DNA from 3 places in the Nonomuraea sp. NPDC003804 genome. Region 3 is predicted to be linked to each of the others. Evidence: riboswitches for the same ligand, from Rfam matches in the RefSeq annotation. Region 3 holds a riboswitch; each other region holds the start of a gene.

Region 1 (3,887 bases), on a different contig from region 3:
CCCGGCCTGCGCCGCCTACACCGCCTTCCTGCTGGAGTCGGCGGCCGACTACGCCGAGGGCCTGGCCGCGCTGTACCCGTGCATGTGGGGATACTCCACCCTCGGCCGGATCCTCGCCGAGAACAAGCCGGAGGAGCCCCGCTACCGCGCCTGGGTCGACACCTACGCCGACCCCGGGTTCGCCGCGCTGACCGAGCGGATCGCCGGGATGATCGACGAGGCCGCGCCCGACCTCGGCAGGGCGAAGGAACTGTTCACCGAGGGCATGCGGCACGAGCTGGCCTTCTGGGACGTCCCCTGACCCCGGGCCCCGCCGTCCGGGATCGTGGGGGTCAGGAACCCGCCGCTTCCGTCGGGGAGCGGGGTCGGGAGCAGCTTTTCCCTGACGCGGCCCCGGCTCGTCCGAGGGCGCTCGCCGGGGGTGCGCTCTAGTCTGGAGGCATGCCGGAACTTCCCGAAGTGGAGTCGCTGGCCGGCTTCCTGCGCGAGCAGGCGGTCGGCCGTACGATCCTGGCCGTCGACGTGGTCGCCTTCCAGGCGCTCAAGACCTTCGACCCGCCCGTCACCGCGCTCGGCGGGCTGACGGTGACCGGCGTGGCGAGGCACGGCAAGTTCCTCGACCTCGACTGCGACGGCCTCCACCTGGTCACCCACCTGTCGAGGGCGGGGTGGCTGCGCTGGCGCGCCGACCTGTCGGGCGCCAAACCCGTGCGTCCGGGCAAGGGCCCGCTCGCGGTCCGGGTACGGCTGGCGCCCGACGACGACGGCCTGGCGCCCGGCTTCGAGCTGACCGAGGCAGGCACCCAGAAACGTCTGGCCGTCTACGTCGTCAAGGACCCGATGGAGGTGCCCGGCATCGCCTCGCTCGGGCCCGACCCGCTGGTGCCCGAGTTCACCGTCCAGGCGCTGAAGGAGATCGTGGGCGGCAACCGTACCCAGATCAAGGGTCTGCTGAGAGACCAGAAGATCATCGCGGGCATCGGCAACGCCTACTCCGACGAGGTGCTGCACGCGGCCCGGATGTCACCCTTCAAGATGGCGGCCACGCTGACCGACGCGCAGATCGCCGACCTGCACGAGGCGATCGTCACCACGCTGCGGGATGCGGTGGAGCGCGCCCACGGCCTGGCGGCCAAGGACCTGAAGGCGGAGAAGAAGTCGGGGCTGCGCGTCCACAACAGGACGGGGCAGCCGTGCGAGGTGTGCGGCGACACCATCCGCGAGGTGTCGTTCGCCGACTCCTCGCTGCAGTACTGCCCGACCTGTCAGACCGAGGGCAAGATCCTTGCCGACCGGCGGATGTCGAAGCTGCTCAAGTAGACGGCGTCAGGCGACGAACGGCGGCCGGCCGCTCTCACTGACCAGAGGCTTGCCCGCCAGCTCCCACGACTGCATGCCGCCGCCGACGTTGACCGCGTCGCGGCCGATGTGGTTGAGCCACGCGGCGGCGTGCGCGGACCGACCGCCGACCCTGCACACCACGTAGACGGGGCCGGAGGGGAGCTCGTCGACGCGGGCCTGCAGCTCGCCGAGCGGAATGTGGGTGGCGTCGGGGGCGTGGCCCGCCGTCCACTCCTCGGGCTCGCGGACGTCGAGCAGGAAGGCTCCGGCGGGCACGTCGGTGACGTCGATTTCGGGAACGGTCATGTCCCCATTCTCGCGGACCCGCCCCACCACAACCTCCCGGAACTGCGAAGAAAGCGCGGGCCGGGGTTTCTCGGGGAGGCCGGTGCCGGCGTCCGGTCGCGGTTGTAGGGGGCGCGGGCGGGGTCTTCCTGGGTGGCCGGGAGGCCGGTGCGGTGGTGTGGGCGGGTGGTCGGGGCTTCTTCGGGAGGGCCGGTTCGGTGGCGTGGCTTGCGGGAGGGGCGGGCGGGAGGGGCGGGGAGGCGGGGAGGGGGTGGTTGCCAAAAAGGAACGAGATGTAATAATTCGCCTCAAACCAGTAACCGCGGGAGCTCGGGCATGGCCGGGCTGAGAGGGCGACCCCCAGGCGTCGCCGACCGCATGAACCTGTCCGGGTAATGCCGGCGTAGGGAGCGTGCGATGACGCATGTCGTCGATCCGAAGCATGCCGAAGTACCGCTGACCCTCGACCAGGCCCCGCCCAGAACCCTCGGCGTCCTCGACCAGGGCGCCTTCTGGGCCAACCTCGGGGTCAGCCTCCTGGGTTTCTCCTTCGCCCTCTTCCTCATCAACCCTCTCCTCGACGACAACCCGCTGACGATGACCGCCGCGGTCACCGCCACCGTCGTCGGGAGTCTCATCGGCACCGCCATGGTGGGCCTCGCGGCCATCCCCGGCGCCCAGACGGGACAGCCGGCGATGGTGCTGCTCAGGGGCCTGTTCGGGGCGAGGCTGTCCTACGTCCCCACGGTGCTCAACATCATCCAGATGCTCGGGTGGGGTGCCTTCGAGCTGTGGGTCATCGCCATGGGCGCCCAGGCGATCGTCGGCGACGCCGTGCCGTACGCGGTCTGGGTGATCGTGGCGGGCGTGATCACCACCGGGCTGACGATCTACCCGCTCGGTGCGATCAGGCTCATCAGGCGGATCGTCACGATCGGCGTGATCGTCTCGACCGTCTGGTTCGCGGTCGCGCTCCTGCAGCGGGCTCCCGCGCCGACCGGCGGCTCGTGGGACGCCTTCGCCCCCGCCGTCGACTTCGTGATCGCGCTGTCGGTCTCGTGGGTACCGCTGGCCGCCGACTTCGCCCGGCACTCGCGCAGCAGCTCGGCCGCCTTCACCGGCGTGGTGGGCGGTTACACGATCGCCCAGGTGGCGTGCCTGGCCATCGGCGTCTACGCGGTCGCGATCGCCGGCCATGACGCCGTGCTGAACGACCCGACGGCGGTCTTCGGCCCGTTCGTCGCCGCGCCGCTGGGCGCGCTGTTCTTCGGCATCCTGGTGCTGCGCGAGACCGACCAGTCGTTCGCGAACGTCTACTCCACGGCCATGTCGCTGCAGAACCTCATGCCGCGCGTCGACCGGCGCGTCTTCTCGGTGGCTCTCGGCGTCGTGACGATCGGCGTGGCGCTCCTCGTCGACGTCAACTCCTACAGCGCCTTCCTCAGCATCATCGGCGCCGTCTTCGTGCCGATGCTGGGCGTGCTCGTCGTCGACTACTTCCTGCTCGGCAGCGGCAGGACCTGGAACACCGGCGAGCGCGCCCCCTCCCGCTGGATCATGACGGTCCCGTGGGCGCTCGGGTTCTGCGCGTGGTGGCTGCTGGCCGCCCCGTCCACGATCCCGTGGTGGGCCGCGATCTGGGACGGCGCCCGCGCGGCGCTCGGCTTCACCCGCCAGCCGTGGATGAGCGCGGCGCTGGGCGCCTTCCTGGTCGCCGGCCTGGTCACGCTGCTGGTCGGCCTGCTCGGCGGCGCGGTACGGCGGCGCCGCTAGCCTTCGACGCGCAGCAGGCGTTCGAGCGCGGTGGGCCCGCCGGGGTAGCTCTCGCGATCGGCGACCCGGTGGCAGGGCACGATCACGCACACCGGGTTGCCGTTGAGCGCGTTGCTCACCGCGCGCAGCGCCTGCGGCCGTCCGATGCGGGCCGCCAGGTCGCCGGTGGTCGTGGCGGTGCCGTACGGCACCGCCATGGTCATCTGCAGCAGCGTGCGTGCGAACGGCGTGGCCAGCTGCAGGTCGACGGAGACGGTGAAGGCGCGCAGGCGTCTGGAGAAGTAGGCGTCGAGCTCGCGCCGCACCGGGTCGAGGCGGCGCGGGTCGGGCCCGACGAGCCCGCCGACGGCCCGCGAGATCCGCTCGAAGACGGCGTGCTCGTCGTCGAAGCTGCAGGCGACCACGCCCTTGCCGGTCACCGCGAGCACCAGCCTGCCCACGGCGCCGTCGTAGGTGCCGATGGCGACCTCTGGCGGTCGCTCGGGCCG
Region 2 (3,887 bases), on a different contig from region 3:
TCGAGCAGGAGCGTGAGCGTGCCCGGCAGGCCCTTCACGACGTCCCTGCCCTCGAGGAACACCGCGGGGACCTGGGGGCCGCCCGCGCCCCGCCGTACGCCGAGGAGCTTGTGGTCCTTCAGGAGCTGCTTGGCCCGCCCGATCGAGAGGGCGAGGCGGTCGGCCACTTCGGGAAGCGTCAGCCACTCGGCGACGAGCTGGTCGGTTTCCCGGTCTATCTGCGCAACAGAAAGCGTCACGAATCCACCACTACCACATCGCATCCGGCTTCAAACTACACAGTCACGTATCCCGACCTCGGGATCTTCCAGGCGTAGGGGGTCGAGTCGCTGTCCTGACTCGATGATCCTACGGCCCTGGACGAGGTCGCGTGGCCTGTTGACGGTCAGCACCCCGGCCAGCCTGTCGGTGTCTGTCAACCAGCAGACCGACCACTTGGCCGCCGAGGGATCGCCGCGGCGCAACAGGCGCGCGCCGGCATGGTGGCCGGCGTACTGCACCATGTGGCCGAACTGCTCCGACCAGAAGTACGGCACAGGATCATAGACCGCCTCGTCGCCCAGCAGCGTGGCCACGGCGACCTCGGGGGCGTTGAGCGCGGTGTCCCAGTGCTCCACGCGCAGCCTGGTGTGGAAGCGGCGCGACCACCAGGCCGCGCAGTCGCCGACGGCCACGACGTTCGGCAGGGAGGTGCGCAGATGCTCGTCGGTGACGACGCCGTTGTGCAGGTCGATGTCGGAGCCTGCCAGCCACTCGACGGCCGGGCGGACGCCGATGCCCGACACCACCACGTCGGCCTCGACGAAGTCGCCGTCGACCAGGCGCACCCCGCCCTCCTCCACGGCCGCGACCATGGTGTCCAGCCGCAGGTCCATGCCCTCGTACCAGGGGACGGTGTCGCCGCCCACCTCGGGCCCGAGCACGTGCGCGAGCGGGGCGGGGCCCGCCTCCACGACGGTGACCCGGCAGCCGGCCGTACGGGCGGCCGTGGCCACCTCCGCGCCGATCCAGCCCGCGCCGATGACCGTGACCCTGGCGTCGGCCACCAGGCGGGCCCGCAGCTCCAGGGAGTCGTCGAGGGTGCGCAACACGTGCTGGCGACCCTCGCCGGGCAGCCTGATCGGCTCCGCCCCGGTGGCGATGACCAGGCCGTCGTAGGCGATCTCGCCCTCGGTCGTCTCCAGGACCCCCGCGCGCAGCCCCTTGGCCGACACCCCCGGCCGGTGCTCCACCCGCATGGCCTCGAGGTCGGAGTCGACGAAGCTGGAGTCGGCCGTGCCGAGCAGCACCGCCTTGGACAGGGGCGGACGATCGTAGGGCCGGTGCCGCTCCTCGCCGACCAGCGTGATCCTGCCGCTGAATCCACGAGATCTCAGCGCCTCGACGCTGCGTATGCCTGCCAGTCCGGCGCCCACCACCACGACATGATTCACGCTCAGACCATAACCAATCCGGCGCCGGTCACCAGGGTCCGGGCCTTGAGTAGGCTTGTTCGCGGAAGACGCGCGGGAGTCCGGCCGTACCGGGCTGAGAGGAAGGCTGTGACGGGCCTTCGACCGCAAGACACCTGATCCGGGTCATGCCGGCGAAGGGAGCGAGATGCATCTGATCGTGGGCGGCGGCGTGGTGGGCCTGTCCGTCGCCTGGCGTCTGGCGCGCGCGGGCACGCGTGTCACGGTGATCGACCCGGCCCCGGCGCGTGGCGCCTCCCACGCGGCCGCGGGCATGCTGGCCCCGGTCAGCGAGGTCTCCTACACCGAGGAGTCGCTGCTCAGGCTGGGGCTGGCGGCGCTGGAGCGCTGGCCCGCCTTCGCCGCGGAGCTGGAGGCCGACAGCGGGCTGCGGCTCGACTACCGCACCCAGGGCACGCTGGACGTCGCCTTCGACACCGACGACCTGGCGGCGCTGGACGAGCTCGCCGTGTTCATGGACAAGCTCGGGCTGCCGGTGCGGCGGCTGACGGGGCGCGAGTGCCGCCGCAGGGAGCCGATGCTGGCGCCGTCGGTCAGGGGCGGCGTGCTGGCCGAGGGTGACGCCTGGGTCGACCCCCGACGCGTCACCGCGGCCCTGCTGGCCGCGCTGGAGAAGGCGGGGGTGGCGCTGGTGCGGCGGCGCGTGGCCGCGCTGGTCCGCGACGGCTCGGCCGTGGTGGGCGTACGGCTGGAGCCGCCCTCGGCCGCCACCGGGAACGTTCCGGCGGACGCCACGGACGGCGGGCGGGCCGACTCCCCGAACGGCAGGCCGATCGACGCCTCGGACGGCGGGCGCGCGGACGCCTCGGACGCCTCGGACGCCTCGGGCGATGTGCTGACGGGCGAGCGGGTGGTGCTGGCGGCCGGCGCGTGGAGCGGCGGGCTGACCGACCTGCCGGTACGCCCGGTCAAGGGCCAGATCATGCGGCTGCGCTCGCCGTCCCCCCTGCTCGGCACCTGCGTGCGCGGCGTGGTCCACGGCTCGCCCGTGTACCTGGTGCCGCGCGGCGACGGCGAGCTCGTCGTCGGCGCCACCCAGGAGGAGCTGGGCTTCGACACCACGGTGACCGCGGGCGGCCTGTACGAGTTGCTGCGCGACGCCAGGGAACTGGTCCCCGGCATCACCGAGCTGCAGGTGGCCGACGTCGTGGCGGGACTGCGGCCGGGCACCCCCGACAACCTGCCGCTGATCGGCCCGTACGGCCCCGGCCTCACCGTCGCCACCGGACACCACAGGGGCGGCGTGCTGCTGGCCCCGCTCACCACCGCGATCCTCCACGGCGAGGAGGGCGAGCTGGCCGCCCTGTGCGCGCCGCAGCGGTTCCAGACAGCCGGACAAGGAAGTGACTGATGCACGTGACGATCAACGGGGCCGCGCACGAGGTGCCCGACGGCACCACGGTGGCCCAGGCCGTCCAGCGGCTGACGGCGCAGACGACGGGTGTCGCCGTGGCGGTCAACGACGAGGTGGTCACCAGGGGCACGTGGGAGACCACCTCGCTGGCCGACCGCGACAGGGTCGAGATCCTCACGGCGGTGCAGGGTGGATGAGCTGATCATCGCCGGGGAGAAGTTCGGCTCCCGGCTCATCATGGGCACCGGCGGCGCCCCCTCCCTCGAGGTGCTCGACCAGGCGCTGGCCGCCTCCGGCACCGAGCTGACCACGGTCGCCATGCGCCGCCTCGACCCCGGGGCCAAGGGGTCGGTGCTCGACGTGCTGCGCGCCCGCGGGATCAAGGTCCTGCCGAACACGGCGGGCTGCTTCACGGCGGGCGAGGCGGTGCTGACGGCGCGGCTGGCCCGCGAGGCGCTCGGCACGAACTGGGTGAAGCTCGAGGTCATCAGCGACGAGCGGACGCTGCTGCCCGACCCGATCGAGACCTTCGACGCGGCCGAGCGGCTGGTGGCCGACGGGTTCGTGGTCCTGCCGTACATCGGGGACGACCCGGCGCTGGCGCGGCGGCTGGAGCAGGCGGGGTGCGCGGCGGTGATGCCGTTGGGCGCGCCGATCGGCTCGGGGCTCGGCATCCGCAACCCGCACAACATCGAGCTGATCGTGGAGGCGGCGTCGGTTCCGGTGATCCTGGACGCGGGCATCGGCACGGCGAGCGACGCCGCCCAGGCGATGGAGCTGGGGTGCGACGCGGTGCTGCTGGCGACGGCGGTCACCAGGGCGCGGCGGCCCGACCTCATGGCGGCGGCGATGCGGTCCGCCGTGGAGGCCGGGCGGCTGGCGCGCCAGGCCGGACGGATCCCGCGCCGCCGCTACGCCGAGGCGTCCTCCCCGATGACCCCCTGATCCGCGCGGGGTCCGCCACGGCCCCCGCGCCACGGGGGGCCGTGGGGCCGTGGGTCCGCGGTGGGCGCAGAGCACCGGTGGGACGTGACCTCCGGGCAGGCTTCGCGCCGCCTTCC
Region 3 (3,887 bases):
CTGCTCGACAAGGTCACGGCAATGCCCGCCGAGCGCTACATCACCCGCCACGTCATCCAGCGCGCCGGCCTGTCCGACACCTTCTTCCCGCGCACCCCGAACCTGCCGCGCCCGCACTCGAAGGCCTACACCTCCTTCTTCGGCTCCTTCCCGCTGCGGGACTTCAGCACCTTCAACATGTCGTGGGGCGGCACCGCCGGCGCGCTGGTCTCGACGACGGAGGACCTCAACCGGTTCTTCCGCGCGCTGCTGACCGGCCGGCTGATCGGCCAGGCCCAGCTGGCCGAGATGCGCACGACCGTTCCGATCACGCCGGGGCCCGGCGTCCCCGACACCTTCGCCTACGGTCTGGGCCTGATCGCCTACGACACCCCGTGCGGGAAGGTGTGGGGGCACGACGGCGGCGTCATCGGCATGGCCACCCTGTCCTTCAGCACCGCGGACGGCGCCAGGCAGGCCTCCTCCGGCATCAACACGACCTGGCACCCGGGGATCGAGGCGGGCCAGCAGGCCTGGGTCGTGCACACCGTCGGCGCGATCTGCGGCACGACCCCCCAGGCGAAGGCGGCTGACACCACCGGGCTGCTGCTGGAGGCGAACGCGCCCGTGAAGCGCTGACGACCCGGGCGCCCGCCCGGGAGAGCCCGCCCGGGAGAGGCCGGGGACACCGCCCGCGCCGCCCGTCCCCCGTGGCGGGTGGCGCGGGCGGAGTCCCGCTCTCGGCCCCGTGGGCGGGCCCGGGCCCGGTGCGTGGCGCGGGCGGGTCCAGCCCCGGGCCGCGTGGCGGCGTGGGCGGGTCCCGTCCGGTCTCAGCGGCGCTCGGGCAGGGGCAGGTACACCTCGCCGCCGCCGCGCACGAACTCCTCCGCCTTCTCCCGCATCCCCTCCTGCGCCCGCAGATCGTGGGAGATCCGCATCGAGCAGAACTTCGGCCCGCACATCGAGCAGAAGTGGGCGGTCTTGGCCGGAGCCGCGGGCAGCGTCTCGTCGTGGAAGGAGCGGGCCGTGTCCGGGTCGAGGGACAGGTCGAACTGGTCCTCCCAGCGGAACTCGAACCGCGCCCGCGACAGCGCGTCGTCCCACGCCTGCGCCGCCGGATGGCCCTTGGCCAGATCGGCGGCGTGTGCGGCGATCTTGTAGGTGATCACGCCGGTCTTGACATCGTCCTTGTCCGGCAGGCCGAGGTGCTCCTTCGGCGTGACGTAGCACAGCATCGCGGTGCCGTACCAGCCGATCATGGCCGCGCCGATGCCCGAGGTGATGTGGTCGTAGCCGGGCGCGATGTCGGTGACCAGCGGGCCGAGGGTGTAGAACGGGGCGTCGTCGCACAGCTCGCGCTGCAGGTCCACGTTCTCCTTGATCTTGTGCATGGGCACGTGGCCGGGCCCCTCGACCATCACCTGGACGTCGTGGGCGTGGGCGATCCGGGTGAGCTCGCCCAGCGTGCGCAGCTCGGCGAACTGCGCCTCGTCGTTGGCGTCGGCGATCGAGCCGGGACGCAGCCCGTCGCCGAGGGAGAAGGCGACGTCGTAGGAGGCGAGGATCTCGCACATCTCCGCGAAGTTCTCGTACAGGAAGTTCTCGCGGTGGTGCGCCAGGCACCAGGCCGCCATGATCGAGCCGCCGCGCGAGACGATGCCGGTCGTGCGGCCGACGGTGAGCGGCACGTACGCCAGCCGTACGCCGGCGTGCACGGTGACGTAGTCGACGCCCTGCTCGCACTGCTCGACGAGGGTGTCGCGGTAGATCTCCCACGACAGGCGGGCGGCGACCCCGTCGACCTTCTCCAGCGCCTGGTAGAGGGGGACGGTGCCGATGGGCACGGGGGAGTTGCGGATGATCCACTCGCGGGTGGTGTGGATGTCGCGGCCGGTCGACAGGTCCATGACGGTGTCGGCGCCCCAGCGGATGGCCCAGGTCATCTTCTCCACCTCCTCCTCGACGGAGGAGGTGACGGCGGAGTTGCCGATGTTGGCGTTGATCTTGACCAGGAAGTTGCGCCCGATGATCATCGGCTCGCTCTCGGGGTGGTTGACGTTGGCCGGGATGACGGCCCTGCCCGCCGCCACCTCCGCGCGGACGAACTCCGGGTCGACGCCCTCCCTGGCCGCGACGAACTCCATCTCCTTGGTCACCACGCCGCGGCGGGCGTAGGCGAGCTGGGTGACGGGCGCGCCCGCCGCCCTGAGGGGGTCGCGGCGCCGCCCGGCGAACGCGCTCGTCCCTGCGCGCTTCCACGCGTTCTGGTCGCGGTAGCCGTCGTCGAGGGGCTGGACCTGGCGGCCGCCGTACCGGGCCACGTCGCCCCGGTCGAGGACCCACCGCTCGCGCAGCGGGGCCAGGCCGCGGGTGACGTCGGTCTCGACCTCCGGGTCGGTGTAGGGGCCGGAGGTGTCGTAGACGGTGAAGCTCGTGCCGTCGGACAGGCTGATCCGGCGCATCGGGACCCGGAGATCGCCCTGGTAGATCTTGGAAAAACGCGCGCCACTCATCGCGCAAACTCCCTTCGCCGGCATTACCCGGAGCAGGTTCTGGCGGTCGGCGGCTGGTCAGCCGTCCTCTCAGCCCGGTCACACCGGGCTCCCGCGTTGGTCGGCGCCACCGTAACCCGATCACCGGGGGCGCGCGCAACCCCCGATCCGTCCAGGTGTCCGAAACCCCCGGGGGTGAAGGGTCCGGTCCGCGGCCGGAACCGGACGAGGCGGACGGCGCAGCGTACGCAGGTCGGCGACGCAGTAGGGTCGCAAGCGTGAGCGAAACTTCCGCCCCTTCGTCAGCGGAGGACCGGATCTGGACGGTTCCTAACCTGCTGAGCTTCCTGCGCCTGCTGGGTGTGCCCGTGTTCCTGTGGCTGGTTCTCGGGCCCCAGGCCGACGGCTGGGCGATCGGGCTGCTCATGGTCGCGGGATTCACCGACTGGCTGGACGGCAAGATCGCCCGCGCGTGGAACCAGACCAGCAGGCTGGGCCGCATCATCGACCCCGCGGCCGACAAGCTCTACGTCTTCGCCACGATCCTCGGCCTGGTCCTCAGGGACGTGATCCCCTGGTGGCTCGTGGCGATCATTCTCGCCCGGGAAATCTTCGTCGGATGTTTCTTTCCCGTGCTCCGCAAATACGGCTACAAGGCACTGCCCGTGCATTTCCTTGGCAAAGCCGCCATGGCCAACCTCATGTACGCCTTTCCGCTGCTCTTCCTGGCTTCCCATACCGGCTCCTGGTATGCCGATACTGCGAGGATCATCGGATGGGCGTTCGCCATCTGGGGAACGGGTCTGTACTGGTGGGCGGGCGTGTTGTATGTGGTACAGGTGCGCCGGCTCATCACCGCTGCCAGGGATGAGCTGCGCGATCCCCGGCAAACTGCGAAGAAGGAGTGATCGGGTGAAGGCGGTCGTCATGGCAGGTGGGGAGGGCACGCGGTTGCGACCGCTGACCGCGAACCAGCCCAAACCCCTGCTTCCTGTGGTCAACCGCCCGATCATGGAACACGTCCTCCGGCTGCTCCGCAAACACGGACTGACCGAGACCGTCGTCACGGTCCAGTTCCTGGCGGCGCTCGTGCGCAGCTACTTCGGCGACGGCGACGAACTGGGCATGCGCCTGCACTACGCCACCGAAGACCTGCCACTCGGTACGGCCGGCAGCGTCAAGAACGCCGCCGACAAACTCCGCGACGATCGTTTCATGGTCATTTCCGGCGATGCCCTGACCGATATCGATTTATCGGACATGATCCGGTTTCACCGGGAGAATTCGGCTCTTGTCACCATCGGTCTGACGCGCGTCCCCAACCCGCTCGAGTTCGGGATCATCATCGTCGACGACCAGGGCAGGGTGCAGCGCTTTCTCGAGAAGCCCACCTGGGGCCAGGTTTTCTCCGACACG

What was found. Region 3 has a riboswitch for thiamine pyrophosphate ahead of thiC (phosphomethylpyrimidine synthase ThiC). Riboswitches for the same ligand answer to the same signal wherever they lie in the genome.
Region 1: linked by a shared signal. The riboswitch ahead of ABZX22_RS33500 (cytosine permease) and the one ahead of thiC (phosphomethylpyrimidine synthase ThiC) in region 3 are both predicted to bind thiamine pyrophosphate.
Region 2: linked by a shared signal. The riboswitch ahead of ABZX22_RS18195 (FAD-dependent oxidoreductase) and the one ahead of thiC (phosphomethylpyrimidine synthase ThiC) in region 3 are both predicted to bind thiamine pyrophosphate.

Annotation. Positions count from the first base shown of each region.
Region 1 covers NZ_JBEXMT010000029.1:110,800-114,686, forward strand. Annotated here, with positions in the region: gene ABZX22_RS33485 (TenA family protein) at 1-301, shown strand, start outside; gene ABZX22_RS33490 (DNA-formamidopyrimidine glycosylase family protein) at 442-1,320, shown strand; gene ABZX22_RS33495 (rhodanese-like domain-containing protein) at 1,327-1,647, opposite strand; TPP riboswitch at 1,939-2,053, shown strand; gene ABZX22_RS33500 (cytosine permease) at 2,044-3,399, shown strand; gene ABZX22_RS33505 (methylated-DNA--[protein]-cysteine S-methyltransferase) at 3,396-3,887, opposite strand, start outside.
Region 2 covers NZ_JBEXMT010000012.1:37,749-41,635, reverse strand. Annotated here, with positions in the region: gene ABZX22_RS18205 (Rv2175c family DNA-binding protein) at 1-239, opposite strand, end outside; gene ABZX22_RS18200 (FAD-dependent oxidoreductase) at 270-1,433, opposite strand; TPP riboswitch at 1,496-1,611, shown strand; gene ABZX22_RS18195 (FAD-dependent oxidoreductase) at 1,600-2,823, shown strand; gene thiS (sulfur carrier protein ThiS) at 2,823-3,023, shown strand; gene ABZX22_RS18185 (thiazole synthase) at 3,016-3,771, shown strand.
Region 3 covers NZ_JBEXMT010000005.1:14,286-18,172, reverse strand. Annotated here, with positions in the region: gene ABZX22_RS08025 (serine hydrolase domain-containing protein) at 1-618, shown strand, start outside; gene thiC (phosphomethylpyrimidine synthase ThiC) at 810-2,492, opposite strand; TPP riboswitch at 2,485-2,597, opposite strand; gene ABZX22_RS08015 (CDP-alcohol phosphatidyltransferase family protein) at 2,750-3,379, shown strand; gene ABZX22_RS08010 (mannose-1-phosphate guanyltransferase) at 3,384-3,887, shown strand, end outside.